Indioceanicola profundi: one gene and its partner. The main gene of each other region encodes a partner of the protein of the gene in region 2 in a complex. Links are inferred from orthologs where the notes say so. Each region holds a gene or a part of one and is shown on either strand. Other genes may lie near its edges. The genes, in order: DOL89_RS17710 and trxA.

Region 1 (14,778 bases), on a different replicon or contig from region 2:
TTCTGCTCTTCGGCACCGATGGGTGCGGGATGCGCGAAGTCTAAGGTCCTGACTGCGGATATTCCCTTCCCCGGATCGGGGCCTTGCGGTTGCGTCCGGGGTAAATCCAATGTTGTGAAATCGGCGGCGCCCTCGATCCGGCGCAGGATCAGTCAGGAGCTGAAGCCGAAATACCAGACGGCCACTGGCACGCCCGCCAGCAGGATCAGCGACACCACGACAAGCGCACCGTCGCGGGTCAGAAGCCCGGCGGCAAACAGTGCGATCACCGCCGACGCGATGGAGCCGGAGGTCGGAATGACCTCCATGAACGGCATGAAAAGCGTCAGCGCCAGAATCAGCGTCAGTGGCAGAAGCAGCCATGGCCGGTGGAGAAGAAAGGTGAGCCGCGCCTTCAAGAACCGCTCAACGAAGCGCAAGGGCTTGCGCAGCCAACTGATCCCCTTGCACAGCTTCGCGGTGGACATCCGACGGCGAGTGATGAAAGCCGGCAGCCATACACACTTTCGGCCAAAGATCATCTGCACCACGAGCGTGAAGACAATTACCGCGACGATCGCCGTGATGCCAGGGATCGCACTGGCCGGCGAGGTGGAGATCAGCGAGAAAACCAACATCAGGGCTGCAAAGGAATGCCGACCGAGTTTCTCGATCACCTCCTGCACCGCGATGCTCTCGCCGTGGGCCGAGCTCTCCAGCTGGTCCAGGACGTCGCTCAGGGCGTGGGTGCGCTGTTCAGGCATGGATCACCTTGTTCTGTTGCATGTTTGCTCAGCGACGACGACCGGCCGAAGTTCGAAACCATTCGGAAGTGACATGCCGGGCGGTGCACACCGATAAGAACCCCTCCGAAGGGCGTCGGTTCACAGTCGCGATGATCCTATGAGTGGCGTAATGGTACCTACGAGACTGATGCAGCTGAAACGGGCTGGCGGATGCGCCAGAAAACCCATGGCAATACGCGCGAGAATATAGATAAAGTCAGGCGACAACAGATTATCTTTGCAGGAGCATCGAAAGCCGCAGCTTACTGGCATGTTCCTGCCGACACACAGCGGCAATTCCTCAACAAGAGCGAGCAACAATTCTGCTACGTATTCCATTCTATTCTTCACTAACCTGAGTATATGCTGGATTTTGATGGAACCAATTATCACTTTCCTTGTAGAATATGATGATGCTATGTAGAATGGGAGAAATACAGCATGGCCCGCAGCCGACAGGAAGAGGCACGGTTCCTGACCCGGGAAGAGCAGGACATTGTCGCCCGGACCCACCATCCCGCAATCCAAGGCGTCGCGGAGGGCGAGCTGGCGGATCTGATCAGGCTGCTGCGCGATCGGCGCGATCGTGCTCGCAATATTGCCAATCGGCAGCGTCGGGAAATGCGTGGCAAGGCGGAGGGGACGGCCAGGGATGACGCCGGTACCAGGGCCAAGCGCGACGTTCTGGCGGCCGCGTTGCAGCGTGCGAACAAGGAACTCGACCGGCGCCGAACCGAGGCAGCCAAGGACGCTACGGTGAAGAATGCGAACCGGGCCCTGGCGATGAAGCGTGCTACGGAGGAGTTCCGCCAAGCTGATCATCCTGCTGCGGACGACCGCAGTGCCGGTGAAGGCATGCACCCTGTTCCGAACGAGGATATCGCTCCTTCCGGCGCACTGAACGCCGAAGGCCATCGACCGGTGGTCCATCGCACGCGTCTGCCACGCTGACCGTCCGAATGGAACAAGTCGGCGTTGGGCGCGCTTATTGAAACGCCGCCATGTGGTGGCGGAAACGCAGCCGCTGCATGGCGCATGCCCAGCGCCGTCGGTATTTTCGCTGACGCTATTCGTCACAGCGCGGAAGCAGGAACCCGATTGCCGGACGGGGCTGCCAGGATGAGGTCAGGACAACCCGCGAGCATGCCCCGGCACCGACCCCGCCCGCATGAGAGGGTAACAGACACACTGTCCAGACCGGCTGGAGCCGACCGGACTCGCATGATGTCCGGGACGATGCTGCCGGTGGCTTTTACTGTTGGAACCACGTTCCTGCTGCTATCCTTTGGGAATCTGCTGGCACCGGTTCTGATCGCCTTGCTGGTCGCATACCTTCTCGACGGGCTGGCCGATATTCTGGTCAGGGCCGGCCTCCCCCGTCTTCCAGCCCTTGGCGGCCTGTTCGGCCTGTTCGTCTGTGCCCTGGCGGCAGCGTTGCTCTACGGGATCCCGATGCTCTGGTCCCAGACCGTTGCGGCCCTCACATCCATACCGGTGCTGCTGCAGCGGCTAAACGACCTGGTGGTCACGCTGGTGTCCGCCTATCCGGATCTGCTCGACGGCACGGATGCGCTTGAGTTGATGGCATCACTCCGCCAGGATCTCGGCGGACGGGTGCAGACACTGCTTGGGCTGCTGCCAGCCTCAGCGGAAATGCTGCTGAACATCGGCATCTATCTGGTCCTGGTGCCGTTGACCGTATTTTTCCTCCTGTTCGACAAGAACCGCATCCTGGCCTGGTTCGGACGTATGGTTCCGGCCCATCCCGTGCTCCAGCGGCTCTGGCCGCGGCTGGTCGATCGGCTCGGCGGGTATGTACGCGGCAAAGCCTATGAAATCCTGATTGTCAGCGCCGTGGCCACAGTAGCCTTTTATGCGATGGGGCTGAACTGGCCCATGCTGCTCGGCACCATCACCGGCGTGTCGGCGCTGATTCCGATTCTCGGGGCAGTAGTGGCCGCGGTTCCCGTGGTCCTGGTCGCCTATGCCCAATGGGGGCTCGACCTCCAGGTGGTCTGGGCGCTTGCCCTTTATGCCATCATCCAGGTCGCCGATGGCAATCTGCTTCAGCCGCTGCTGATGGCGGAAACGGTGGGAATGCACCCCGTCGCACTGATTGTTGCAGTCCTGATCTGTGGCGGCATATGGGGCATATGGGGCCTGCTGCTAGCAGTTCCCGCAGCTATCGCCGTCCATGTACTGTTGGATACGCTGGTTGAGTACCGGGAGTAGGCCGCCAGGACAGGGAGGCCCCCCCTCACCGGCTGAGCACCGCTGCCCAGAAACAGGCCGCAACCATGGCGGCCCCGGCCATCGCCGCGAGGAGCAGGGCGTTGTAGCCGCCGGAAGCCTGCCAGAGATAGGCGCCCAGCACAGGTGCCGCCGCCTTGGCCAGGGTCGCCGGCGCCCCCATCGCGCCATTGATCGCACCATATCCCGTCCGGGACAGCATTTCGGGCACGGCAAGGCCGCGCACGATGGTCATGACGCCGTTGGCCGCCCCGTAGAGCACCGCAAAGGCATGGACCATCAGCAGGGTGGAGCCGGAGCCGAGAAGCAGCAGCACGGCCAGCGGGAACCCGGCCACGACCACCGATCCCAGTCGGCTGACGGACAGATCCCCGGCCAGAGCAGTTACTGCGATCCGTCCGGCCACCTGGGCCGGGCCGATCATGGCGATGGCCCCTACCACGGCTGCTGGTTCCAACCCGCGCTCCACCAGCAACGGGTAGAGATGATAGCTCAACGCCGTGAAGATGCCGGTATGAGCGGCGAAGGCCAGGAGCAGCAGCCAGAATGCTGCCCGGCTTGCCGCCTGTCGGAGGGGGGCCGGCATAGTCGGCTGGTTCGCGGCAAGCGTATCGGGGCCGGCCGGGGCCGCAGGCAAGGCCGGTTCCCTCAGAATGGCTGCGGTCAGCCCAGCGACCGCCAGATTGGCAAGCCCCAATGCAGCGACGGCTCCACGCCAGCAGAGCCAGTCCAGCAGAAGCTGCGTCACCGGCACCAGCACGGTGCTGGCGAAGCCGCCCCAAAGGGTCAGCGCGGTAATGGCGCGCCGTGCGCCGGAGCCCGTCAGCCGCGCCACCGTGGCGAAGGCCGCATCATAGAGCACCATCGCCTGCACAAGGCCGAGCAGCAGGAACAAAGGATAGAGCTGCCAGACGGATTGCGCCTGCGACCAGCCAAGGAAGCCGATGCCGGCCAGCATGGACCCCGATCCCATTACTGCTCGGCCATGTCCCCGGTCGATGAGAACGCCAACCGGATAGGCCGCAAGCGCCGCAACCGACAATGCCATGGACGCCAGCAGATACACGTCCGTCCGGGCAAGACCGAACACCTGCATCGTCGGAGCCGCCAATAGGGGAAAGCTGTAGACCAGCGTCCCCCATGAGATGATCTGGGCCACCCCCAGCCCTGCGATCAGGCCGCGACGGGGGCGCTCCCGGGCCGGAAAAGCGGCCCTTCCGGCCGGAAAGGCCGATGTCATGCCGCCCTCTGGCTGCAGCAGCCGGAAGGCACAGGCGCCGGGTTGAGGGTTGCGGGTTCCTGCCCGGCCGTGCCGCCGCAGCCGCATCCCGCCCCGTCGTAGGCCTTGATACCGGCGTCCTTGGCGCAGCAGGCATCCGCGTCCGCCGGAGCGGGTCCGCCGCAGCATCCGCCGTCCGCACCGGCAAGCGGGTCAGGTCCCAGGTTGCTGCTGCACACGCCTGTTTCCGGAAGGTCCAACTGCACATCGTAGGCAGCTTCGGTGTCGCCTGCCAGGAAGGCGGCGATGGACCGGACCTGCTCATACCCCGTCGCCATGAGGAAGGTCGGTGCCCGGCCGTAGCTCTTGACGCCGACCGTATAGAATCCCGGTTCGGGGTGGGAAAGTTCCCGTACTCCATGCGGCCGGACCGTGCCGCAGCTGTGCAGGTTCGGGTCGATCAGGGGTCCCAGCGCCTCTGTGCATTCCAACCAGGGATCGAGCTTCAGCCGCAACTCTCGCAACGGCACAAGATCGGGGCGCTGGCCGGTCGCCGCGACAATCTCGTCGATGCCTTCAATGCGGCGGCCATCGGAACTTTCCAGGAAAAGCTGCTCGCCCGCAGCCGCCACCTTCACCACCCTGAACCCGGTCACCAGCTCCAGCCCGCCGCCGGCCTGAAGGTTCCGGAGCGCCGTTCCCAAGGCGCCGCGGGCCACCAGCGCATCGGCATCGCCGCCGCCGAAAGCCCGGCGCAGGTCCGTGCCGCGCACGGCCCAGACCAGCTGGGTTCCGGGCTCCTGTCCGGCCAGACGCGCCAGGTCAAGCAAGGCGTTGGCCGCCGAATGGCCGGCCCCGACGACCACTGTGCACCGGCCAGCATAGCGGTTGCGCAAGGCGCCGGTCGCATCCGGGATGCCATAATGGATACGGCTGGCGAATGCCTTCTCCCCGATGGCGGGCAGGCCATTCGCACCCAACGGGTTCGGCGTGGCCCAGGTGCCGGAGGCGTCGAGCACGGCGCTGGCAAGGAGTTCAACCTCGCCATCCGCAGTTTCGTATCGCACGACGAATGGCGAAGCATCTCGCCCGCCGGTTTTCACCTTGTCGACATCCCGGCGGCTGACAGCGACCACGCGGTGACCGAGCCGCAGCCGGCCGGCAATGTCCGGCAGAGCCGCCAGCGGGCGGAGATACTGCTCCACGAGGTCTCTACCGGTGGGCAGCAATTCAAGGTCCGGTCCGGCCCAACCATGCCGCTCCAGCAGGGCACGCGCCGCCCTGTCGATATTGTAGCGCCAGGGTGAGAAGAGACGGACATGGCCCCAGTCGCGCATGTTCGCGGCCACATCGGACGCGGCTTCCAGCACCAGCGGTTCAAGTCCGCGGGCCAGCAGGTGCGCGGCGGCAGCAAGACCGACCGGGCCGGCGCCGATCACGACAATGGGGTGTGCGGGATGCTTCATCACCATTCTCCCAGGTAGGTAGGCCGGGCCACGCCGTCTGCTCCGGCACGGCCCCGTCTTTCATTTCGATGTTATTCGAAATAACAGCGCCCGGGATGCGCGTCAATGCTCATTTCTATTTTCTTCAAAATATTCCCACTGCCCCGCGCCCTGGTCAGCGTCGCCCGTCCATGGCCTTTGCCGCCAGGGTCGCCGCTTCGGAGGCCCGCTTCAGTGCCTCTTCACGACGTTCGCTGTAGCGATCGGTGAGGTAGTCGCTGCGGTCCCGGACCAGAAGGGTGAACTTGTAAAGCTCCTCCATCACATCCACGACCCGGTCGTAGAGGGGCGAGGGCTTCATCCGCCCCTGCTCGTCGAATTCCTGGAAGGCCTTGGGAACGCTGCTCTGGTTCGGGATGGTAACCATGCGCATCCAGCGGCCGAGCACGCGCATGGCGTTCACCGCGTTGAAGCTCTGCGAGCCGCCGGACACCTGCATCACGGCCAGCGTGCGTCCCTGGGTCGGGCGGATACCCCCGCTTTCCAGCGGAAGCCAGTCGATCTGTGCCTTCAGGATGCCGGTGATGGTGCCGTGCCGTTCCGGACTGACCCAGACCTGCCCCTCCGACCATTGCGACAGGGACCGCAATTCGACCACCTTGGGGTGGTCGGCGGGTACGCTGTCCGGCAGCGGCAAGTCGCGCGGATCGAAAATCCGGGTCTCCGCCCCCATGCGCCGCAGCAATCGCGCCGCCTCCTCCGTCAGAAAGCGGCTGTAGGACCGTTCGCGCAAGGAGCCGTAGAGCAGCAGGATTCGCGGAGGGTGCGTGGATGGTCTTGCAGGCGTCAGCTGGTTTAGGTCCGGAATGTCCAGGAAAAGTTCATCCAGGCTGGGGAAAGTGTCGAGATCAGGTGCTTCTGTGTCGGGCATGTCGGCCTTCGGGAGATTACGGACAGGCAGGGGCGAACCGCCCCTGGGTGCGATTGGCCAGCGCCACCAGGGAGAGCATCACCGGCACTTCCACCAGCACGCCCACCACTGTTGCAAGCGCCGCCCCGCTGTCCAGGCCGAATAGGCTGATCGCCACAGCCACCGCCAGCTCGAAGAAGTTGGAGGTGCCGATCAGGGCAGCCGGCGCTGCGATGGCAAAGGGCACCCGCCATGCCCAGGCCCATAGAAAGGCGATCAGAAAGATGCCGTAGCTCTGCACCAGCAGCGGGATGGCGATCAGCAGGATCACAACCGGCTGCTCAAGGATAGGCGGCCCCTGGAAACCGAACAGCAGCACCACTGTCGCCAGCAGGCCGATCACGGTGTAGGGCTTGCAGCGGTTGCTGAAGGCGCCCACCGCCCCGGCACCGCCCGCCTCCAGCCGGCGGCGGGTCAGGAACCCGGCCAACAGAGGCAGAACCACATACAGGACGACGGACAGCAGCAGCGTGTCCCATGGCACGATCACATCGGTAACGCCCAGCAGAAGCGCCACGATGGGGGCGAAGGCGATCACCATGATGACGTCGTTCAATCCCACCTGCACCAGCGTGTAGGTGGCGTCCCCGCGGGTGAGCTGCGACCAGACGAACACCATTGCGGTGCAGGGAGCCGCCCCGAGCAGGATCAGGCCGGCGATGTATTCCTTGGCATCGGCCGGCGCGATCCAGTCCCGGCACAGAATTTCGAAGAACAGCACGCCCAGCCCGGCCATGGTGAAGGGCTTGATGAGCCAGTTCACCACCAGCGTGATGACCAGCCCCTTGGGCTTGTCCCCCACCCGGCGCAAGGCGGAAAAATCCACCTGCACCATCATTGGATAGATCATCACCCAGATCAGCACCGCGACGACCAGGTTGACGCTGGCGAATTCGAGCTCGGCCATGGCTCCGAACAGTCCGGGAAGCAGGGTGCCCAGCGCGATGCCGGCCACAATGGCCAGAGCGACCCAGAGGCTGAGGTAACGCTCGAACACTCCCATGGGCGTCTTGGCGAGGCGGGCGGCGGGATTGGCTGTGGTCATCTGTTCCTCGCTCACGCCAAGCGGCGGCCCTGATCGTCAACGACCTGCTCGCCACCCTCTTTGGTGAAGGCGCCGCGCTGTGGGGCGGGAAGAATGTCCAGCACCACCTCCGACGGGCGGCACAGGCGCACGCCCAGGGGCGTCACAACGATCGGTCGGTTGATCAGGATGGGATGCGCCATCATGGCGTCGATCAACCGGTCATCGGTCAGAGCCGGATCATCGAGGCCAAGCTCTACATAGGGGGTGCCCTTCTGCCGGAGCAGCGCCCGGACCGGAATGCCCATTTCACGCACAAGTTCGACCAGCCTCTCGCACTCCGGCGGCGTCTTCAGGTACTCGACCACGGTGGGCTCGATCCCGGCATTCCGGATCAGGCCCAGCGTGTTGCGCGACGTGCCGCAGGCCGGGTTGTGGTAGATGGTGACCGCGCTCATGCGGGCTCCTCCGGTTCGGAAATGGTGGACTGGTCCGCCAGCTCATCCAGCCTCTGCTTCAGGCGGAGCCGGTCGAGCGAGCCGATCGGAAGCGCCACGAAGGCCTGTAGGCAGCTCTGGGTCTGCCGGTAGACATCGGCCGTGAAGGCCCCCTTCTCCGCGTCGGTGCCTGTAGCGCTCGACGGGTCGGGAAAACCCCAGTGCGCCGTCGTCGGATGGCCGGGCCAGACCGGGCGTACCTCGCCGGCCGCGCTGTTGCAGACGGTGAAGATCAGGTCCATCTGCGGCGCGCCGGGCACTGCGAACTGATCCCAACTCTTGGAGCGCAGATTTGCGGTGTCGTGGCCGAGATGGTTCAGCAGGTCGCGGACATGGGGATTGATACGCCCGGATGGCTGGCTTCCAGCGCTGAAGGCGCGGAAGCGGCCCTTGCCTTCCCGGTTCAGAATGCACTCCGCCATGGCGCTGCGGGCGGAGTTGTGGGTGCACAGGAACAGGACGTTGAAGACCCGCTCGGACATGGTCACTCCTTTCCGTCGGCGGCCATGTGCGGTTACCGATCCCGGCAATCCGGTTCGCAGGCCGCGGCATCGGCGAAGCCGGACCCGCAGAGTTCGGGCCTGCCCTGGCAGCAATCCTCCATGAGGAAGGCGAGCAGACGCCGCGTCCCCTCAAAATCGGAGGCATAGAAAATCTGGCGCTGCACCCGCCAGGAGCGCAGCAGCCCGGCACGCTCCAGCGTCGCCAGATGATGGGACAGTGTGGAGGCGGGAACACCCACTTGACGGGATATCTCTCCCGCGGACAGGCCGTTCGGACCGGCCTGGACCAGCAGGCGGAACACCCCGATCCGGGTTTCCTGGGCCAGGGCCGCGAACGCTTCAATGGCGGCTTTCGTTTCCATCCTTCGACGATGATGAAAGATTCGGCTCGTGTCAATGCCGCGACGGCCGGAGCCCGCAAATCTGGAAATCGCGGAGGCGACGGACCATCTTGGCGGAATGCGGCCTTGGCGCCGCCATGACCGCCCAGTACAGGAATGTCTCGATGGATATGGAGACCGCCGCCCGCTGCTTTGCCGAACTGGGCCATCCGACCCGTCTCGCCATCTATCGGCGGCTGGTCCAGGCGGGGGATGAGGGACTTCCGGTCGGCGCATTAGGTGAGGAACTGGGAGTGGTTCCCTCCACCCTGTCCCACCACGTCAAGCAGCTCGTGACCGTCGGATTGATCGAGCAGGTGCGGGGCGGGCGCACCTTGTACTGCCGCCCCGTCTATCGGCAGATGGACAGCCTGATGGGCTTTCTAACCGAGGAATGCTGCACCCGTCCGGCGGCGGGGCAGACCGCTTCCGGGAGCAGGGCCGAAAGCTGTTGCTGACTGGAAGGAGGCGGCGGCTGTCGCCGCGCATCCGGCGAAGTTCATGCCGCCGCCGCAATCAACATGTCCGGCTGGACTAGCGCCCCTTCGGGTTCTTGGCGGGCAGCAGCCCGACTTCCTCCGCCAGGGTTGCCCGCGCCCGGGCTACGCGGCTGTTCAGGCAGGCGACCGGAATGCCGAGCCGCTCCGCCGCGTCACGGTAGCTCAAACCTTCGACGGCAACCAGGACCAGCGCTTCGCGAAGTTCCGGCGCAAGTGCCGCCATGGCCGCCTGAACGGCTCTCAATTGGGAACGCACAGCAACGATACTCTCGCCATCCTCGCCGATCACGTCGCCGGAGCTCTCCTCGGAGACCCTGTAGCGGTGCCAAGCCGACTTCCGGTTGTCGAGCCAGCCGTTGCGCATCACGCAGCGCATCCAACTGCCCAGATTGGCAACGCCCCCCAGCGCCTGCGGCTGACGCAAGGCGCGCTCCACCGCCATCTGCACCAGATCGTCCGCCTCCGCCATGCTGCCGGTCAGCGATTTTGCAAATCGCCTCAGTCCGGGCAACACATCCAGCAGTGAGTGCACATGATCCTGGGAAGCGGCGACGGACTCTTTTGCTTCGGAATTATTCGATACCGCAGTATCTTCCTCCGGCTCCGGCCATTTCCATTCGGCACCGGACTGTACTGAATATGGGACCGTCAAAGTCATGACACGTTGCCTGCGGTTCGAGGACTGCGCACGTGCCGTAATTCACCAGCGCGATGACGCGCCGTTTCTGCCTCCCGCCCCGACAGACACAGAAATACATAAATTTTTGTCAATCGTAATGACCAGCGGAGGGATTATCGCCGCTGTCCCAGTCAACTAGCCGGGCGGAGCGGGAATGCCGACACATCTCCCGGATAGATCGGGTAGATACAGCCCCACAAGCGGGTGAAAGCCCCTTCATTGTCCGAAAGCGGATTACCCCTTGTAAATTTGGAACATCGCCTGAAAGGGCAAGACCCCATGCCCGGCTATGTTGTACTCTTCTCAGGTGCTTGTGATGCACCCTGCCGGACCGCCTCGACAACGGTTCTCCAGCGGAGCAATCGGCGCACAAGTTAAATACGGGCTTTATTCTTTTTAAAGAATAGCCGCTGCCGATTACTTTCAAACCGCGCTCGAAATTCCCTCTGACGCGCAAGCCTGTCAGTTTCCGCAGCTCGCCCCTCCTCAGCCGCGAGGCGTTCCCTGTTTGGCGAGCATTGCCGGTGCGGGAAAATCCACGAAGCTGAAAACGTGAAGCTGAAAACGTAATGGCGTGATGCACCGGACTTCCCGGTGATCACGCCATTATTGTGGTCATCCAATCCACAGGTGCCTTGAATTCTACCGATAGGGCGCCGCGTGGGTTCCCCGCAGCCACGCGGCCATGACCACGTCGCCCGAAGGGTCCACCCTGCTCGCCTCTTCCGTCTCCGACGGGGCGGAGTGGCTCACCGCCGCCTGCTGCGTATTCTGGCTGCCCGTATCATGCGACACCAGATCGCCGCCAACCCAAAGCAGCCCGGCCATGCAGGCGAAAGCCAGACCGGCACGGGCATAGCCGGCCGGACGCATCCAGACGGCAGGAGCGGTTTCCACTCTCCTGCCAGCCTGCCCTGCCGTCCTGTGGGCCTTGAGCACCAGGCCGGACACCTGCTGAAACGCATCCAGCCGCTTGCGCGCCTGCGGGTTGCGCATCAACTCGGCCTCGACCCACGAGGCGCTTTCCCGGCTCAGCTCACCATCCGCATAGGCAACAAGCAGCTCATCCGTCAAATGAAGCATGTTGGGAGTCTCATGCAAGCCGCCCGCCGGGTTCAACGCTCAAGCCCGGCTGCGCGGCAGTTTCCGAACTCACCCGGGTGGGGCGGCAAAAACCTGCCGCACTGCCGTCCTGTCAGGAGTTCCAGGCTCTCAGTAAGATCGACAAGCGTCCCTACTTCAACCCTCCCCCAAGCGTTACCACTCACGCCCTCTCCGCAGAGGGGAATCCAGGCGGGCCATCCATGCAGCCACCGGACCAACCGCCTGCCCCGGCCGTTGGATGCAGGTCCGGACATTCCGGCGCGAGCTTCATGACTTCGGAATTCGGAGGAATCGCCCATGCCAGATGGCAAAGTCCTGCTTATCACCGGTGCGTCCAGCGGCATTGGCGCGGCAACGGCCCGCGCCGCCGCGGGTCACGGTTGGCGCGTGGCACTGGCAGCCCGATCCGCCGACAAGCTTACCAGTCTGGTGGAGGAGATCGGGCAGGAGAACGCCTTCGCCGTACCCTGCGATGTCGCCGATTACGAAAGCCAGGAAAGGATGGCTGACGCAGTGGCCGAACGGTTTGGCCGCATCGACGCCGTCTTCGCCAATGCCGGTACCGGCGGAAAGCCCGGTGGCTTCTCCGGCGCGCCGCCGGAAAGCTGGCGCAGGATGGTGGACGTCAACATCCTGGGCGTGGCCTACACGCTCCGCACCACACTGCCGCATGTCAAGGCGGCGCGCGGTCATGTGCTGATCACGGGCTCCGTCGCCGGACGGCGGGTGCTGGCCGGCTCAATGTACGCCGCCACGAAATGGGCGGTCTCCGCCATCGGTTACGGCCTGCGCGAGGAGCTGCGCGGCACCGGTGTCCGTGTCACGCTCATCGAACCGGGGGTCGTGAACACGCCCTTCTTCGACGCGCCGCAGCCGAATTCCCTCAATCCCGACGATGTGGCCCGTAGTGTCGTCTACGCCCTGAGCCAGCCCGAGGGCGTGGACGTCCACGAACTCACGATCCTTCCCACGCCGCCGATCGAATAAGGGCCGAGGCATCACACCAGGATATCAGCCCTGCACCAGGCGGTTCCGGGCTTCCTGGCACTTCGCACGGATCATCGCAAGATCGCGTGGCGTGGCGATGTTGCGTTCGGCCGCATCCAGGATCATGTCCAACTGCTCCAGCACCGGCCGCCGCTGGGCCGCCAAGCTTATGCAGGGGGCGAGGCGCGAGATGGCGTCGGCGAGGCGGAGCAGGATCGCGGGATTGCCGCGGCCCGAATGACGGATCTGGTCGAACGCCTCGCCGACGATGCTGCTGTAATCCGCAACGTCCAGAACCAGGCGCAGAGCGCCGTTCCGGTCGCACCTGGTGGATGGCTGAAGCCCCCGCGCGAAAATGTCGGTCAGACCGGCGGAGATGTTGTCGATCACCGCCACGGCGGTGAAGACATCATTCAGTCCAGGCGACAGGGCCCGCGCGGCGATCTCGACCAGTTGGCGGAATCCGAACTCGATGTCCTGCGTGGGAACCCGCTCGGACCCGATAATGAAGGCATCCCGTACCTGGCGACAAACCTCGTCGGTCCGTGCGGCCGCCGGATAGATGGCCATATGCTCGCCGCGGCTCAGAACAAAGATTCCGGGCCGGACATGCAGCCGGATCACCGCATCGGCTTTGCAGGCGGCATCCACCAGCGCTTTATGGTTGACAGACTGAATATAGCCATCCCGGCCCATATCTATCCATCCATGGTCCTCTCCCAATTCATAGGAAGGTGGCCGATAATCCTGCTCCTCCGGCAAGAGATGCCGGATGGCGCTGCGGAGTTCCACGGCCACGCTCTGAATGAAATTGTCGTAGATGATGGAGCGGGCCAGCCGGTGAACATAGAACAGCAGGACAAGCATCGAAGCCGCGGTCAGCACCGTTCCCACCGTCACCGCCAGATGGGGCACAGCATCGCTGCCGTTGTCCACGGAGCGGAAGACCACCAGCAGGTACAGGATGTCGGCCAGGAAGAAGCCCAGCACCGTCTGCGTTACGCGATCCTGGATGAAGTTCCGGATCAGCCGGGGGCCGATCTGGCCGGCTGCCAGCGTCAACACAACCATGGTGATGGAGATGACAAGGGACGACATCGTGATCATGCCGGAGAGGAGCGCCGACATCAGCTCACGCGCATTATCCACGTCGCCGGTGTGCAATATCCAATAGCTCGCCGAATCCTCGATCAAGCCTGTGCCCCAGACGAGCAGAGCGACCGCGAGCGCCACCCCCGTGATGCACATCAGGCTCGGCACAAACCAAAGGCTCGACTGGACGAACTGCCAGTAATGGCGGAGGCGCTCCCTCATCTGTTCAAGCAATCCTTCCGGTTCTGTTCCCAATCGATGCGCCGCAGACTACTGATCGGCCTGCGCAGGACCGGGCCGCTGCACTTTCATTCCTGCCGACGGCTTGGCGATCAGGTCGTCAACAGTTGCAGACGGCGTGTGACGCCCCGCATTCTCGATGCGGAAGGCAGTTGCGGGCAGCGAGCGGACATGGAAAAGACCCGGCATGGGGGCATGCCGGGTTGAGGCTGGCTAAAATCCGGATCGCCGGGGCGATCCTCGGGGCTGACGCCCCGGCCCGGCCTCTGACAAAGGCCGTGCGGGTGCCGGTGTCCTGGACACCGATTGTTGCGGCGGTTCACCGCCCCCGGAGGGGTATGACAGTGGGTTCGGCGTTCACGCCCTGCTGGAGGATCAGTGCCGACTGTGCCGGAACCTGCCCGGGCGTCAGTTGGTTCAGGGCCCCACGCTGATATACGAGAAGGTACTGAAGGCCGGTCTGGACCATGCTGGCGGAGTTGAAGCTGCCGGACTGGTTGGTGACGGCCACATTTCCCTTGCCGTACTGGAGCGTTGACGCCGAGTTCCCGGTTCCGGTCTGGTTTGTGATGGCAGCGTTCCCCTCTCCGGACTGGAAGGTGAAAGCCTGATTCCTGGCGCCGGCCTGGAACTGCGAAGCGGAGTTGCCGACGCCGAGTTGAGCGACGAACCCGTTGCTGTAGCCGATCTGTTCCTGAACGGCGAGATTGCCCGCGCCAGCCTGGAGGATGGAGGCCTCGCCCCACCCGTCCGATCCGAGGGGCGAACCGGCATGCAGCAACGACAGCTCGCTTGCCGCGGCCGGAATGGTCATGAGGCACATGAGGGTGGCCAGGAGCGTCCCGATACGCATGATTTCAGCCTCGATCTGTCGTTGAAGTTAATGGGGGACCGAAGTCCCCCATTGACCGGCCGGATCAACGCTGAGTGACGTAGGCGCTGTTGCCGTGACCGAACTGCGTGACGACGGCGTCATGCTTGTAGCCGGTCTGCGAGACCATGGCGGAGTTCCCGGCCCCGACCTGGACCATCCAGGCGTCGTTGCGGGAGCCGTACTGGTCCACGCTGCCGTCATTGCCGAAACCGGCCTGCAGGATCGTGGCTTCGTTGCTCTTGCCGTCCTG
Region 2 (14,970 bases):
ATGTATCCCTGGCCGCGATCCCCAATGCGCCCGCGGGCACCCGCGTGGCCCGCGTCGATGTCATCATCCGCCTGACCGAGGGCTGAGCGGACGCCCGCTCAGTCCATCAGGATCGCGCCGATCTCCGTGTCGTCGGCGAACCACATGCGGGCGGTCTTCGTCATGCAGACATTCTTGGACAGGTCGTAGGTCAGGAACCGGCTCGGCCCGCCTTCCACCAGCCCGACCACAAGCTGCCCGCCGGGGCTGTCCCGCACCTCGGCCGGCACCTCTCCCCGCGTAAAGCGCTGCCGCACCTCCTGACGCATCATCTGGCAACGGTCGAGCGTGCCGTAATCGAAGAAAAGATACGCCAGCCCGCCCAGGATCAGCAGGACCAGGATCAACGCGGGGTGCCAGTGGAAATTTCTCATCTCACATCCGAAAAGACCTGAACCGGCCGGAGCTTAGCACGGCCGGGCGCTGGTTCACGACCCGGTGCGGTTCGGGGCTTGTGTCATCTCGAAAGGCGGGCGTCGGGGCTGTTGACATTATGAAAGATGAAAAAGATGGGAAGGATAAAGATGATGGACCGGGCGCGCCGCAGGCAGTGATCAAGACGAACCGGAAGCTGAGGCTTAGGCGAATGGCCCCGCTCCATCATTTTCATCCTTTCCATCTTTTTCATCTTTCGAGATGTCACCAGCCCATCCATTCGACCCTGTCCGCGCCAGCCCCGGCAGGCATTCGGTTATCAGGCAAGGATGAATGGGATGGATAGGATGAGGGAGAGCACCTCATCCGCCGGTGCGGGCTGGTGATCCAGGACTGGCTCCGCCGGTCCGGCGCGCCATCCCGTCATCCTTGCCAATTCCCCGCCCCCCCCTCCACAGGGAGAACAGCGTCAAATGGACCGGACAGGCGAAGGGTTTCGGCCACGCTGCGCGTGACCGACCTACGTTTATTGTCAGCACGACCTATGCGGCATCCGGCTGATTCTCCGGCGCTGCATCGGCGAAGGCCGGCAGGGTGCGGCAGTGGGCGTCGATGGCGACCAGGGTGGGGCAGCCGGAGAGGTCGCACTCGAAACGCCGGGCGTTGAACATCTGCGGAATCAGGCAGAGGTCCGCCATGCCGGGCGTGTCGCCGAAGCAGAACCGCCCGCCCTCCTGCGGGATGCGGCCCGGCCGGTCCACCATACGCTCCAGCGCGTTCATGCCGGTTTCCACCCAGGTCCTGATCCAGCGCTGCACCTGGTCCTCCCCCTGGTGCAGGGGGCCGCGCAGATATTTCAGGATGCGCAGATTGTTGATCGGGTGGATGTCGCAGGCGATGCCGTGGGCGAAGGCCCGCACCCTGGCACGCGCCAGCGCGTCCTTCGGCAGCAGGGCCGGTTCCGGCCGGGTCTCCTCCAGATACTCCACGATGGCCAGCGACTGGGTCAGCAGGTTGCCGGCATCCTCCAGCGAGGGCACCAGCCCCAGCGGGTTGATGGCCCGGTATTCGGGCCGCAGATGCTCCCCCCCGTCCTTCAGCAGATGCACCGGCACCGCCTCGTAGCCAAGGCCCTTGAGGTTCAGCGCGATCCGCACCCGGTAGGCGGCGGAGGAGCGGAAATAGGTATACAGCTTCATGTCTCGTGCTATCCGTTCCGGGCTCGATGGGGTCTGGCCTTGCTGCGGAACTGTGCATGGAAAAGCTTCTGAACGGCAAGCTGGCGCTGGTCACTGGCGCCTCACGCGGGATCGGCGCCGCCATTGCGGAGCGGCTGGCGCGCGACGGCGCCGATGTCGCCATTCATTACGGTCAGGCGGCGGCGGAAGCGGAAAGTGTGGCCGCGGCCTGCCGCGCCCATGGCGTGCGGGCGGAAATTTTCCAGGCCGATCTGGTGGAGCTGGCCGAGGAGGGCGGGGCCGTCCGGCTGTACGCCGAAACCATGGCCCGCATGGGTACGCCCGACATCCTGGTCTGCAACGCCGGAACCGGCGGCTTCGGCCCGGTGCGGGAGCTGGTGCCCGCAGAGATATCCAGGGTGCTGGCCGTGAACGCCGGCGCGCCGCTGCTGCTGGCGCGGGAGGCGGCGCGGCACATGACGGCCGGCGGGCGCATCGTGCTGGTGGGCAGCGTGATCGTGGACATGCCGGTGGGGCTGCGCGCCCTTTACGCCGCCAGCAAGGGGGCGGTGCATGCCATGACCGGCGTGCTGGCGCAGGAGTTGGGGCCGCTGGGCATCACCGTCAACGCTGTCGCGCCCGGCGTGACCGCCACCGACCGTTTCAAGTCCGGCGACATGAGCCGCGCCGCCCAGGTCATGGAGCGCACCGCGCTGGGCCGCATCGGGGAGCCGGCGGATATCGCCGCCGTCGTGGCCTGGCTGTCCGGCCCCGGCTCCGCCTGGGTGACCGGGGAGGTCGTGGGCGCGCATGGCGGCCTGAGAGGGCTTTAGCGCCGCCCAAAGGAAAAGGGGCCCCGGATCGTCCGGAGCCCCTTTGCCTTGACCCTTTGCCGGCCGATCAGAGCGACTGCTCGATCCAGCTCTTGAGCTGCTGCTTCGGCAGGGCGCCGACCTTCGTGGCGGCGACCTGACCGCCCTTGAACAGCATCAGGGTCGGGATGCCGCGGACGCCGTACTTGCCCGGGACCATCGGATTCTCGTCGATATTGATCTTAGCGACGGTCACCTTGCCGGCCAGCTCCTCGGAGATTTCCTCCAGCGCCGGGCCGATCATCTTACAGGGGCCGCACCATTCCGCCCAGAAGTCGATCAGGACCGGACCCTCGGCCTTCAGAACGTCGGCTTCGAAGCTGGAGTCGGTCACCTTGGTGGTGCTCATGGTGATGTTCCCACGTTGGGGATCCCGGGTTTGGCCCGGCTGACCCCAGGTTTGGTATACCGGTGGCACAGAAGCCACGGCGGCTTGTCGCCACAGAATGTAGGAGCACCCCCCGCAGCGGGTCAAGGCACAGCCCCCGGCACGGCAGGGCTGCGCCGGACGGGGTTCAACAGCCGGCCGCCGTACCAGGGGCGGTTTGCCGCGGTCCGCCCCGCACGATGTCACCGGCAGCCACTGGCGCATCTGCACAATTTATATAAAATTGAGAAGGTGCGATTTTCCAACAGGATGCGCCGATGGCGGCGGGCAGTCACAGCATGGATGAGACAAAGCGGATCGGTCGCCAGAGCGTCGGCGTCGCGGAGGAGTTCATCCCCTCCACCTTCGCCGAGCGGGGGGTGGCGGTTCCCTTCACCACGCCCCTGCTGGCCCAGGCGCGCCTGCGGCTGGACCGGAACGAGCAGTTCGAGTTCCTGCTGCCCAACTTCACCGGCGGCAAGGGCGTCTATGTGATGCCCTGGAAGACGGTGCCGTCCATGATGACGGTGACCCTGCACGACCGGCTGCTGTTCGATGCCATCTCCAAGCTGGAGGTGCATTCGCCGGAGTCGATCCGCCACGCCTCGCTGGAGGTTCAGGCGTCCGGCGTGGCCGGGCCGGATGCCGCCCTGGCCGCCGCCAAGGCGCTGGACAGGGACGGGCAGTATCTGGTCCTGACCCAGTTCATCCTGGTGACGGAGCTGCTGAAGCTGGTCGGCATGGGGGCGGCGGACCTGCTGCGCCCCGGCATGAATGTGGACGAATCCAGGCGGATGGCGCGCCAGGCGCTGGGCAAGGTGGCCCAGATCGTCAAGGTCCAGCCGGAGATGCTGTCCGCAGTGGTGGAACGGCTGGGGGCGGTGGTGGCCCCGGTGGGACTGCCCTACTGCCCGGAACCGGGCCGGCTGCGGGCGCTCGCCACCCGGCTGGACGAGTTCTGCGCGGAGCTGGACCGCTGGGCCAATCTGGACCTGTCGGACGCATCCGATCTGGCGCGGTTCGTCGCCGAGGTGGGGCGGCACACGCTGGAACTGGTGAAGATGCGGATGGTCCAGATGGACAAGGTCTGCGCCGACGCCAAACAGATCATCCATGGGGAACAGCGCTTCCGCACCGCCATCCTGGCCCATGTGGGCCGCATCTCCTGGCTGCTGGACGGCTGGGACTTCATCCTGGCCATGTGGGAAAGCGTGCGCGATGCGCCGGGCGAGGCGCAGCAGAGCATGGTGGCCGACATCTCCCGCCTGGTGCCGGTGATCCCGAAGGAGGAGATCGCCATGAGCACCGAAAGCTTCGACATGGACGCCCTGGCCCGCATCCAGCGCCGCTGGGTACGGGTGAACGAGGACTGGCGGACCGGCGCGCTGGACATGCCGGCGGTGATGCGCATGGAATCGCTGAAAGCGGGAGCGGCCTGATGTCGGGAGGGGACGGCAACGCCGACGAATGGTCCCGGCTGGCGGCGGAAAGCGCCCGGCTACCGGACGGCAAGTTCCTGAAGATTTATGAGCTGCTGGAGCAGATGCGCGAGCGGCCGGAGGTGCAGGGCGCCTTCGAGACGATCCGCCCGCGTTTGACGGAGTTGCGCCCGCCCCGCCGGCTGGCGGTATCCCGGCTGTTCTTCCGCCCGGTGGAGGATGTGCTGGACGATCCCATGGGATACCAGCGCCGTCTGAACCGCATATCCCGCGCGGTGCTGGCCCCGTGCTGGCGGGCGTTGCGCGACCGGCTGCCCCACGGTCTGGTGGCGGAGATGCAGTCGACCCTGTCCACCATCGATTCGCGGGACGCCCGCGCGCTTGCCGTCGTCGGCGAGCCGCTGTGGACGGCGGGAGCGGCGGCGCTGGACCAACTGCTTGTGGAGGTCCGGGCCAACCTGAAGCTCCAGGTCACCCTGTTCGGCCGGGACGAGGACGTGCTGAACCAGCTCGCCACCGTGGCGGATGTGGTCCGCATCGGGCCGCGGATCGAGGCGCTGAAGCTGGCCCTGCCGGCCAAGCCCATCGGCGAGCTGGCGGAAAGCCATGTCGAGATCGTCAAGACGGCGATGATCGAGCTGGGGCGGGAGAATCCCCGCCACACCGGCCCTGCCCTGCTGGTTCTCACCAGCCGGATGAGGCGGCCCGGCGACCTGCTGCGGATGCTGCAGGAGGTCAGGCTGGGCGGCACGCCGCAGGAGAAGGAGGGGCTGACCAGGGAGCTGTCCGGGATCGTCGTCGGCAACCTGCTGCGCCAGACCTCCGACATGGACCGCGAGGCCGCATCCGCCGACAGCAGCGAGCTGGCCGCCACGGCGGAACGGCTGACCGAGGGGCTGAACTCCGTGAACGAGGCGGTGCTGGCGCTTCGGGACAAGGAGATGTCGAGGAAGGTGGACGGAGCGAGGACGGAAATCGGGGAATTCGTCAAGCGCACCATCGTCAGCGACGTGGACCAAGCGCTTCTGGGCACGCTGTTCGGGCCCGACGCCGCCGTCGATCCGGACGAGAAGGTCCGGAAGGCGGAACAGCTGGCGCTCGCCCTCCGCAAATCCGCCCGTCTGGCCCCCCATCTCGGCATCAAGCGGGAGGTGGATGCCAAGATCAACGAGATCCGCCGGCAGGTGGAGGCCGGGACCGAAACCGTTCTGCGCGGCCAGCCCGGCGCGGAGGTCCAGCGCCGCATGTTCAACAGCCTGCGTGTGATCGAAATTCTGGCCGGATCGGACGAGGCGGAGCGGCTGTTCCGGGAGTGGCAGCGCCGATCGGTCTGAGCCATCCCCCTTTCGGCAGCCGGAAACCACCGTCCATCGGGCTTGACGGCCACGGAATATCACGGTTCGATATTCGAAATAAAAAGCACCGGCATTATGGGCGCCGGGCAGGTCGGGCAGGCGGGGACAATCATGGCGGCGATCGAGATGGGCCGGGACCGGCGTGGGGACGCCGGACTTCTCCCGGCTTTGGGCGGTGCCTTTGCGATGCTGGCGGCGGCGGCCATCGGCGGCGCGGCGGCCTATGGAGCGACTTTCCTGCTGACGGATATGGCGCCCATGCTGGCCGCCATCGGCGGGGCCACGGCCTATTTCGCCATGGCGCATTATCTGGTGCATGAATGGCGCGGGGTGGAGCCGATCCGGCTGCTCACCGTCAACTTCTTCTTCATTTGGGCGCTGCTGTTCCTGGGCGGGGTGGCGGTCCTGGTCACGACCGCCCTGGCCGGCGCTCCCGGCGGCCCGCCGGCGATGGCGATCCTGGCGGGGCCGCCGGTGCTCGCCGCCCTGCTGACCGCCCTTCCGGCGCTGGCCGTGGGCGACAGGGCGCCGGCGGACTGACCCGGCCGGTTATTCCTGCCGCTTCGGAAGCAGGCCGCCGATCAGCATCTCCGCCACCCGGCCCAGCAGCCACAGCATCACCACCGGCAGGACCAGGATTTTCACCACATAGGCCACGGTCAGGGCGATGACGGTGTCGGCCAGACTGGCCGCGGCCCCCGCCGCCTGACGGATCTGCTCGCCAATGTCGGTCATGGCGCGCAGCCGCTCCAGCCAGGACCGGTCCTGCTCCGCCGCGGGGTCGGTTGGCAGCGTAGGCAGGTCGATGGCGGCCAGCTCCGCCTCCGCCCGGTCGAGCGTGGGCTGCACCAGCCCCTCTGCCACCTGCTCCGTCGCCAACACGGCAACCGGCAGGCCGACCTTGGCGACCAGGGCCGCCACCAGCAGCAATTGCCCGCCCCGACGGAAACCGCTGCCGATTGCCCCCGGCAGCCAGAGCGCCGTCGCCGCCAGCAGCAACCCCAGCGGCAACAGGACCCCGAAGCCGTAAACATCCCCCGCTGTGACCAGCAATGTCGCAGCGCCCAGCGCCACGGTGGCGGAGAGCATGATGGCGCTGAACCGCTCGATCAGGTCGTTGATGGGGTCCAGCGCCTGACCGGGCACGACGGTGCCCTCCACCCCTGCCCCGACCGACACGCCCGCCGTCACCTCCGCCGACTGGAGCACGGAAATGGCGGCGTTCAAGGTGCGGGCCGTCGCGAACAGGGCGGCCGCGCGGGTGAGGTTCTCCTCCAGCACCCGCTCCCCCGCCCCGGCCAGCGTGCCGGGCAGCACCGCCCGTTCCGCCCGGTCCAGCAGCCCCGCCCAGGCCACAAGCGCCAGCAGGGCGAACAGCAGGGACATGCCGAGGCGGGTGCGCAGGAACGGGAGCATGGGGATGCCTTGGCCTGGGGAGCAGAGCGGTCAAGTCTAGCGCCGATCATGGCGATTTGGCGAATGCGGGGGTGAACCATGCGAAGCGGGCCGGACCTGCGCCGCCGACTGTTGGTCTGGCCTGCATCTCCCGCCCGTTGACCGCATCCCGCCCAGCCCCTAGGGTTCCGGCTCTTTCAACCCTTTTCCGACTGTGGTGAGTGATATGTCCGGCGATACTGACCTGGCGTTGCAGGCGAAGGCGTGGCCGTTCGAGGAGGCGCGCAAGCTGGTTGCCCGGTACGCCGAGAAGAAACCGGAAAAGGGCTATGTGCTGTTCGAGACCGGCTACGGCCCGTCCGGACTGCCGCATATGGGCACCTTCGGGGAGGTGGCGCGCACCACCATGGTGCGGCAGGCGTTCCAGCGCATGCGCCCGGACCTGCCCACCCGCCTGTTCGCCTTCAGCGACGACATGGACGGATTCCGCAAGGTGCCGGAGAATGTGCCGAACCGGGAGATGCTGGCCGAGCATCTGCACAAGCCGCTGACCAAGGTGCCCGACCCGTTCGGCAAGTTCGAAAGCTTCGGCCACCACAACAACGCCATGCTGCGGGGCTTCCTGGACAGCTTCGGCTTCGAGTACGAGTTCCAGTCCTCCACCGACTGGTATACCTCCGGCCGCTTCGACCAGGCCCTGCTGCGGGTGCTGGAGCGCTATGACGAGATCATGGCGGTAATGCTGCCCACGCTGGGCGAGGAGCGGCAGGCCACCTACAGCCCCTTCCTGCCCGTCAGCCCCAGCACCGGCCGCGTGCTCCAGGTTCCCATCCTGGAGCGCAATGTGGACGCCGGCACCATCGTGTTCGAGGATGAGGACGGCAGGAAGGTGGAGGCGCCGGTCACCGGCGGCCACACCAAGCTGCAGTGGAAGCCGGACTGGGCCATGCGCTGGTTCGCGCTGGGCGTGGATTACGAGATGGCCGGCAAGGACCTGATCCCGTCCGTGGAGCTGGGCCACAAGATCGTGAAGATCCTGGGCGGCCGCCCGCCGGAAGGTTTCAATTACGAGCTGTTCCTGGACGAGAAGGGCCAGAAGATCAGCAAGTCCAAGGGCAACGGCCTGACCATGGAGGAATGGCTGCGCTACGCCCCGCCGGAGAGCCTGTCGCTCTACATGTTCAACAAGCCGCGGGCGGCCAAGAAGCTGTATTTCGACGTTATCCCGCGCGCCGTGGACGATTACCTGACCTTCATCTCCAAGTTCGACGCGCTGGACCCGGCGCAGAAGATGGAAACGCCGGTCTGGCACATCCACAATGGCAGCATCCCCAACGACGTGAAGGGCACGGCCGGCCTGACCTTCGGCCTGCTGCTGAACCTCGCCGGGGCCGCCAATGCGGAGAATGCGGAGGTGATGTGGGGCTTTATCCGCCGCTATGCGCCGGGCGCCTCGCCGGAAACGGCACCCTTCCTGGACCGGCTGGTGGGCTATGCCGTCACCTACTACCAGGACTTCGTGAAGCCCACGAAGCGCTTCCGCGCGCCGAGCGAGCAGGAGCGGGCGGCGTTGGAGGATCTGCGCGCCGTGCTGGCCGGCCTCAGCGCCGAAGCCGGGGCGGAGGAAATCCAGAACCAGGTGTTCGAGGTCGGCAAGCGCCACGGCTTCACCGAGCTGCGCGCCTGGTTCCAGGCCCTGTACGAGGTTCTGCTGGGCCAGACCAGCGGTCCCCGGATGGGCAGCTTCGTCCAGCTCTACGGTGTCCAGGAAACCATCGCCCTGATCGACACCGCCCTGAAGCCGGGCGGGGCGGAGGGCGGGCTGGGCTGAGCCCTTAGCGGTCGGGCCGGAGATATTTTGAAAGATGGGAAGGATGAGGATGATGGACTGAGCGCGCCGCAGGCAGTGCTCAAGACCGGGCGGGGGCCGAGACGGAAGTCAAATGGCCCCGCACCATCATTTTCATCCTGTTCATCTTATTCATCTTTCTAGATGTCACCGGCCGGCCATTTGGCCCGGTTCGCACAGGCCGTGAAAGACGGTTGGTTATCAGGCAAGGATGGATAGGATGAATGGGATAGCGCGCCGGACCGGCGGAGCCAGTCCTTCAGCAGCAGCCCGCACCGGCAGGTGATGGGGGCTCCGTTATCCTTATCCATCCTTTCCCCTATCCAGAACCAAGCCTCCCCACGGGGAGGACGGCGTTCAATGGCGCGGATGAGCGATGGATGTCGGCCACGCTGCGCGTGACCGACCTACGGCTCTGCGGTGTACAAGCCCAGGCGGCAGGCGCTACGGATCAATGTCCGGAGTAGGTCGGTCACGCGCAGCGTGGCCGACAGGGTTGCCCGTTAGAGCCTCGGCGTCGAGGCTGGTGACATCATGAATGATGAAAATGATGAAGATGATGGACCGGGCGCGCCGCAGGCAGTGTTCAAGACCAATCGGGAGCTGAGGTGAGAACCGAATAGCCCTGCACCATCATTTTCATCCTCTTCATCATTTTCATCTTTCGAGATGTCACCAGCCCGGACATTCGGCTCGGTTCCCGCAGGCCGTGAGAGACTGTCTGGAATCAGGCAAGGATGAATAGGATGGATAGGATGGATAGGATGAGGGAGAGGACCTCATTGGCCGGTGCAAGCTGAATTATACAGGATTGGCTCCGCCGGTCCGGCGTGCCATCCCATTCATCCTATCCATCCTTTCCAACACCCCGAACCATCCCTCTCCACAGGGAGAACGGGATCAAATGGCCCGGAGGATAGGCGAAGGGTGTCGGCCACGCTCCGCATGACCGACCTACGCAGAGACTGGCCGTGCAGGCCGCGTGCATCCCGGCCCCCGGTCGATTACCTTCATCCGCCGCTCTCTTCCGGATAGCCCGCCGCCATGGAACCCTGGTCCGAATATTCCCGCTTCGTCATCGCGCTGTTCGCGATCCTGACGCCTTTCGCCGCCATCCCGATCTTCCTGTCCCTCACCGAGGGCCGGTCGGAGCAGGAGCGGGCGTCGACGGCCAGTTCGGCGGTGTTGACGGTGGCGGCGGTGATGCTGACCTCCGCCTTCCTGGGCGACCTGATCCTGAAGGTGCTGGGGACCAGCCTGGACAGCTTCCGGGTCGGCGGCGGGCTGGTGCTTCTGCTGATCTCGCTCAGCATGCTGAACGCCAAGGTCTCTCCCGTGCAGCACACCGCGACGGAGGCGAACGAGGCGGAGCAGAAGGCCGCCGTGGGCGTGGTGCCGCTGGGCATTCCGCTGATGGCCGGCCCCGGCTCCATCTCCGCCGTCATCATCCAGATGCAGCGCGGCGAGGGGTGGGAGCATGCGGCCATGGTGGTGGCCTGCATCCTGTTCGTCTGCATGCTGCTGTGGATCAGCCTGCGCATGGCGGTGCCGATCGGGCACCGGCTGGGCCAGACGGGCCTCAACATCATGAACCGGCTGTTCGGCCTGTTGCTGGCCGCGGTGGCGGTGGAGATCATCGCGACAGGCCTGCGCGCCCTGTTCCCCGGCTGGCAGACCTGAACGGCGCGGCATACCGACCACTTTCCCTTTGGCGGCTTCCCCTCGCTCCACGGGCACAGTAGAACGTCCCCACGCCACAAGGGAGCCGGCAAGAATGGACATCTATCTCTGGGTCAAGGCGCTGCACGTCCTGGCGATCATCTCCTGGATGGCCGCCATGCTCTATCTGCCCCGCTTGTTCGTCTACCATACGGAGGCGGAGCCGGGGTCGAAGCAGTCCGAGACCTTCAAGGTGATGGAGCGGCGGCTCTACAAGGCCATCATGACCCCGGCCATGGTGGCCACCTGGGTGTTCGGCTTCGCGCTGGTGGCGCTGGAACCGGGCTGGATGCAGGGCCAGGGCTGGCTGCACACCAAGATCCTGCTGGTGATCGGCATGTCCGCCGTGCACGGCATCCTGGGCAAGCACCGGAAGAACTTCGAGGCCGACCGGAACGTCAAGACGCACAAATACTTCCGCATCCTGAACGAGGTGCCGACCCTTCTGCTGATCGGCATCGTCATCCTGGTGATCGTGAAGCCGTTCTGAGGCGGGCGGCAGCCCTTATTCCGCGAACATGTAGGCGCAGGCAGCACTATCGACGTCGCGGGCCTGCATCCGGTCCCAGAACCCTTCGGCCCGGCCCAGCAGGTCGGGCACCTCCCCGGCCAGCAGGAACCCGTCCGCCACGGACCGGTCCGCCGCGGCCCGCACCTGGGCCAGATAGGCGGCCTTGTCCCCGTAGCGCTCCGCCAGGGACAGGCGCGGGTCGCCATCCTCGGCGCGCTTGGCCGCCGTCAGTGCGAAGGGCAGGAAGCTGCCCTGCCAGCGGTCGGTGGCCCCCGGCGCGCCGGCCGCCTCGTTCCTCGTATTCCAGCCCGTATGGGTCCCCAGCGGAGCTTCGATGTCCGGCAGGCGGATGCCGCCCAGGTCCAGCCCGTCTTTGTCCGGGGCCGGCACCAGCACGGGATAGGGCTCACCCCAGATCGGCGGCACCGTGTCAGCGATACCGGCGCTGGCGAATCGGGGGCCGTTGTCCAGCCGGGCGGGCACCAAGGGGCCGTCGGGTAGGCGCAGGCCGGGAATGGCGGGGAAGTCGCGCTTGTACGCCTCCGCCGTCACCAGCGTGCCGTCGGCGATGGTGGGATGGCGGTTCGGCGGCGGGGCCGTGCCGTCGCGTACCCAGTCGCGCAGGGCGACGGTGATGGCGCGCATGGCCCGCTGATGGTCCAGCGGGTTGACGCAGTTGGCGAAGGTGCCCCGTTCCCGCTGGCGCGCGACGAAATGCTGCGCGCCGGACAGGTGGTAAATCCGCACATTCTCCGGCGGGGTCACATCCTGCCGCCCGTCCGGCGTGGTGTGGATCAGGCTGGCCGCACGGTTCCAATATTCCGCACTTGTATTGGTGAAGACCAGCTTGGGCCCGTCACCCTGAACCCGGTCCAGCAGCCCCGCCTGTTCGCCCGTCACCGGATTGGTGGTGGGCGCGGGGGCGAAGGGGTGGAAGTCGGTGGGATAGATATGGTCTTCCCACATGCTGAAATGCCGGGTGGTCTGGGCGAAGCGATGGTTGAAGCTGCCCTTGCCGCCGCCGGCCACATGGATCACCGCCCCGTCGAACACCGGCCGCCCCTGCTCATCCACATGGAAGCCCTGCCACAGCATGTGGCTGATGAAGCGGCCGGACTGGCTGATGCCGTAGGCCAGAACACGGTCTGGCCGGGGTGCCCCGGCGATCCCCTGCTGTTTGGCATGGGACAGGATGTCCCGCACGGCCGCCAGACCGAGCCCGACCACCACCGGGTCCTGTGCCGTGAAGACCAGCTCATAAATGCGGCCGGGCTGGAACCCGCCCTCCAGCCGGATCAAGGTGGGCCGCCCGTCGGGGCCGGTCTCGAAGCGCCAGGAGTCGCGAGGCAGCGTGGTGCGCTGGCCGCGCGGCGCGTCCCGCACGCTCAGCACCGCCTCCGGATCGTCCGGCACGGCAGGCATGTAGCCCTTGGCCCGCAGCCCGGTCCAGTCCAGGGCGTCGGCCTCGGCGCTGGGCACCAGCTCATAGGCCACCTTGCCGATGATGGGCGCCCCGTCCGGCTGGCGGGCCACCGGCAGGCTGGCCTGGAGGTTCTCCGCGATCCCCACATCCCAGTTCCACGCGGACCACAGCAGGGTAAAGCCCTGCCGCATCAGGAAGCCGGTGCCGGCATCCTCCGCCGTCCGGAGGTCCGGCGTGGCGCGGGCGCCGTTCAACTGGCCCAGGATGCCGATGCCGCCCCGGTTCGTGACTTCATAGAGCAGCGTGCTGTCCGCCTTTGCCGGATCGGCCGGGCGCAGCATGACGAAATCGCCGGAGAAGTTCACCAGACCGCGCCCGTCGCGCGGGGCCAGCTCCACATCGACGATGGCGGCATTGGCGGGATCGTCCGGATCGACCGCGTAATGCACCCGGCCCCGCACCATCTCATAGGCCCCGGCCTCGCCAAAGCTCATTCCCTCCGCGAAAGGTGTCCGCTCCGTCACCTCCACCCGTTCCACCGCCGCTTGGGCGGCGGCGGGCATCAGAAGGGCGGCCAGAAGGACAAGATGGCGAAGCGGGCGCACAGGGGACCGGAGCATGGGCCGGGCAATCTCCAGATGGGAGCACGGCCACATGCTGCACGCCATCCGCCTGTTGTTACAAGCTCCGTGCCCTCAGCGCCCCGGCACCGTCCGCCGGTAGCTCAGCGCCTCGGCCACATGGATTCGGCGCACCTCCGCCTTCCCGTCCATGTCGGCCAGGGTACGGGCCACGCGCAGGACGCGGTGGTAGCCGCGAGCGGACAGCCGCAGCCGCTCCGCCGCTTCGGTCAGCAGCGTGCGGCCGGCGCTGTCCGGGGCGGCCACCTTCTCCAGCAGCTCGCCATCCGCCTCCGCATTGGTGCGGATCACGGGGGCGCCCTGATGGTTCAGGCTGGCATAGCGCTGGCGCTGCACCTCCCGCACCTGCGCCACCCGTGCCGCCACCAACTCCGTTCCCTCCCGCGGGGGCGGCAGGGACAGGTCGGCCGGGGTGACGGCGGGCACGTCCACATGCAGGTCGATGCGGTCGAAAAGCGGGCCGGAGATTTTCGACTGGTAGTCCTGGGCGCATTTCGGGGCGCGGTTGCAGGCCAGCGACGGATCGTCCAGATGGCCGCAGCGGCAGGGATTCATGGCGGCCACGAGCTGGAACCGCGCCGGATAGACCACATGGTGGTTCGCCCGCGCGATGGTGGAGCGGCCGGTTTCCATGGGCTGGCGCAGGGCCTCCAGCGTGCCGCGCTGGAATTCCGGCAGCTCGTCCAGGAACAGCACGCCCTGGTGGGCCAGGCTGATCTCCCCCGGCTTGGCGCGCATGCCCCCGCCCACCATCGCGGCCAGGGTGGCGCTGTGATGCACTTCCCTGTAGGGCCGCCTGCGGATCAGGCGGCCGCCTTCCAACTGGCCGGCGACGGAGTGGATCATGCTGACCTCCAACGCCTCCGCCGGGTCGAGCGGCGGCAGCAGGCCGGGCAGGCGGCTGGCCAGCATGGACTTGCCCGATCCGGGCGGACCCATCATCAGCATGTTGTGGCCGCCGTTGGCCGCCACCTCCAGCGTGCGCTTTGCGGTTTCCTGGCCCTTCACGTCGCGCAGGTCGCGGATTGAGCCCGGATCGTCCGCCTGTTGCAGCTTCGGCTCCGGCCGGGAGAGCACCTGGGTGCCCTTGAAATGGTTCACGATGGACAGCAGGGAGGGTGCTGCCAGGATTTCCAGGTCGCCGGCCCAGGCCGCCTCACCGCCGCAGGCGGCCGGGCAGATCAGCCCGCGCCCCTGCCCGGCCGCATTGATGGCCGCCGGCAGCACCCCCGCTACCGGGGCGATGCCGCCATCCAGCCCCAGCTCCCCCAGCGCATGGAAGCGTTGCAGCTCATCGCCGGGCAGCACGCCCATCAGCACCAGCAGGGCCAGTGCAATTGGCAGATCGAAGTGGGAGCCTTCCTTCATTACATCGGCCGGGGCGAGATTCACGGCCAGCCGCTTGTGCGGGATGGCGATGCCAAGCGCATGCAGGGCGCTGCGCACCCGCTCCCGGCTTTCGCCCACCGCCTTGTCGGGAAGGCCGACGACGGTGAAGGCCACCTGCCCGTTGGACATCTGCACCTGGACGTCGATGTCCAGTACTTCGATCCCCTGGAAGGCGACCGTACCCACGCGCGCGACCACCCGCCCCTCCCGCAATACCCGTGGAGCGAGTGTATGATGCACACTTATATGCATCAAGGCTGCAGAATGCCTGCCTGATGCGATGGCGAAGGTCTGCGGTCAGCGCCGCTTCGGCCCCTGGTCGTCCGGTTCCATCCGGCTCACAACTTCGAGCGCATAGGCCAAGGGATCGAGCAGGCCCAGACGCGGATCGATGCCGTACTTCTGGCATTCCGCTTCG

The links.
Region 1: the proteins of trxA (region 2) and DOL89_RS17710 are in contact, whole or in part, in an NMR structure (PDB 2IPA), measured with the Bacillus subtilis proteins. The link is inferred for Indioceanicola profundi from one-to-one orthologs.

Annotation. Positions count from the first base shown.
Region 1 is NZ_CP030127.1:300,114-314,891, reverse strand. Bases 6,890-9,648 are described here. They hold DOL89_RS17710 (arsenate reductase ArsC), read right to left. Parts: upstream 8,652-9,648; coding sequence 8,127-8,651; downstream 6,890-8,126. Other genes in these bases: DOL89_RS17695 (RNA polymerase sigma factor), read right to left, coding at 9,587-9,648; DOL89_RS17700 (ArsR/SmtB family transcription factor), read left to right, coding at 9,178-9,510; DOL89_RS17705 (ArsR/SmtB family transcription factor), read right to left, coding at 8,684-9,034; arsC (arsenate reductase (glutaredoxin)), read right to left, coding at 7,705-8,130; arsB (ACR3 family arsenite efflux transporter), read right to left, coding at 6,890-7,693. Outside these bases: DOL89_RS17750 (exopolysaccharide biosynthesis protein), read right to left, coding at 153-743; DOL89_RS17745 (hypothetical protein), read left to right, coding at 1,206-1,715; DOL89_RS17740 (AI-2E family transporter), read left to right, coding at 1,986-2,996; DOL89_RS17735 (MFS transporter), read right to left, coding at 3,022-4,254; DOL89_RS17730 (FAD-dependent oxidoreductase), read right to left, coding at 4,251-5,705; arsenical resistance protein ArsH, read right to left, coding at 5,854-6,609; more of arsB, read right to left, coding at 6,626-6,889; more of DOL89_RS17695, read right to left, coding at 9,649-10,084; DOL89_RS17690 (anti-sigma factor family protein), read right to left, coding at 10,874-11,314; DOL89_RS17685 (SDR family oxidoreductase), read left to right, coding at 11,633-12,322; DOL89_RS17680 (DUF2254 domain-containing protein), read right to left, coding at 12,347-13,636; DOL89_RS17675 (hypothetical protein), read right to left, coding at 13,974-14,507; DOL89_RS17670 (hypothetical protein), read right to left, coding at 14,572-14,778. UniProt on the Bacillus subtilis protein: Catalyzes the reduction of arsenate [As(V)] to arsenite [As(III)]. In vitro, can dephosphorylate para-nitrophenyl phosphate (pNPP).
Region 2 is NZ_CP030126.1:3,163,001-3,177,970, reverse strand. What follows is about bases 1,154-4,104. They hold trxA (thioredoxin TrxA), read right to left. Parts: upstream 2,814-4,104; coding sequence 2,493-2,813; downstream 1,154-2,492. Other genes in these bases: DOL89_RS15180 (hypothetical protein), read left to right, coding at 3,131-4,104; DOL89_RS15190 (SDR family NAD(P)-dependent oxidoreductase), read left to right, coding at 1,670-2,425; maiA (maleylacetoacetate isomerase), read right to left, coding at 1,154-1,613. In the rest of the region: iron response transcriptional regulator IrrA, read left to right, coding at 1-86; DOL89_RS15205 (hypothetical protein), read right to left, coding at 99-413; more of maiA, read right to left, coding at 957-1,153; more of DOL89_RS15180, read left to right, coding at 4,105-4,270; DOL89_RS15175 (hypothetical protein), read left to right, coding at 4,270-5,604; DOL89_RS15170 (hypothetical protein), read left to right, coding at 5,737-6,165; DOL89_RS15165 (hypothetical protein), read right to left, coding at 6,175-7,041; DOL89_RS15160 (lysine--tRNA ligase), read left to right, coding at 7,247-8,851; DOL89_RS15155 (MarC family protein), read left to right, coding at 9,914-10,549; protoporphyrinogen oxidase HemJ, read left to right, coding at 10,644-11,078; DOL89_RS15145 (alpha/beta hydrolase domain-containing protein), read right to left, coding at 11,094-13,142; DOL89_RS15140 (YifB family Mg chelatase-like AAA ATPase), read right to left, coding at 13,218-14,750; DOL89_RS15135 (hypothetical protein), read right to left, coding at 14,850-14,970. UniProt on the Bacillus subtilis protein: Participates in various redox reactions through the reversible oxidation of its active center dithiol to a disulfide and catalyzes dithiol-disulfide exchange reactions.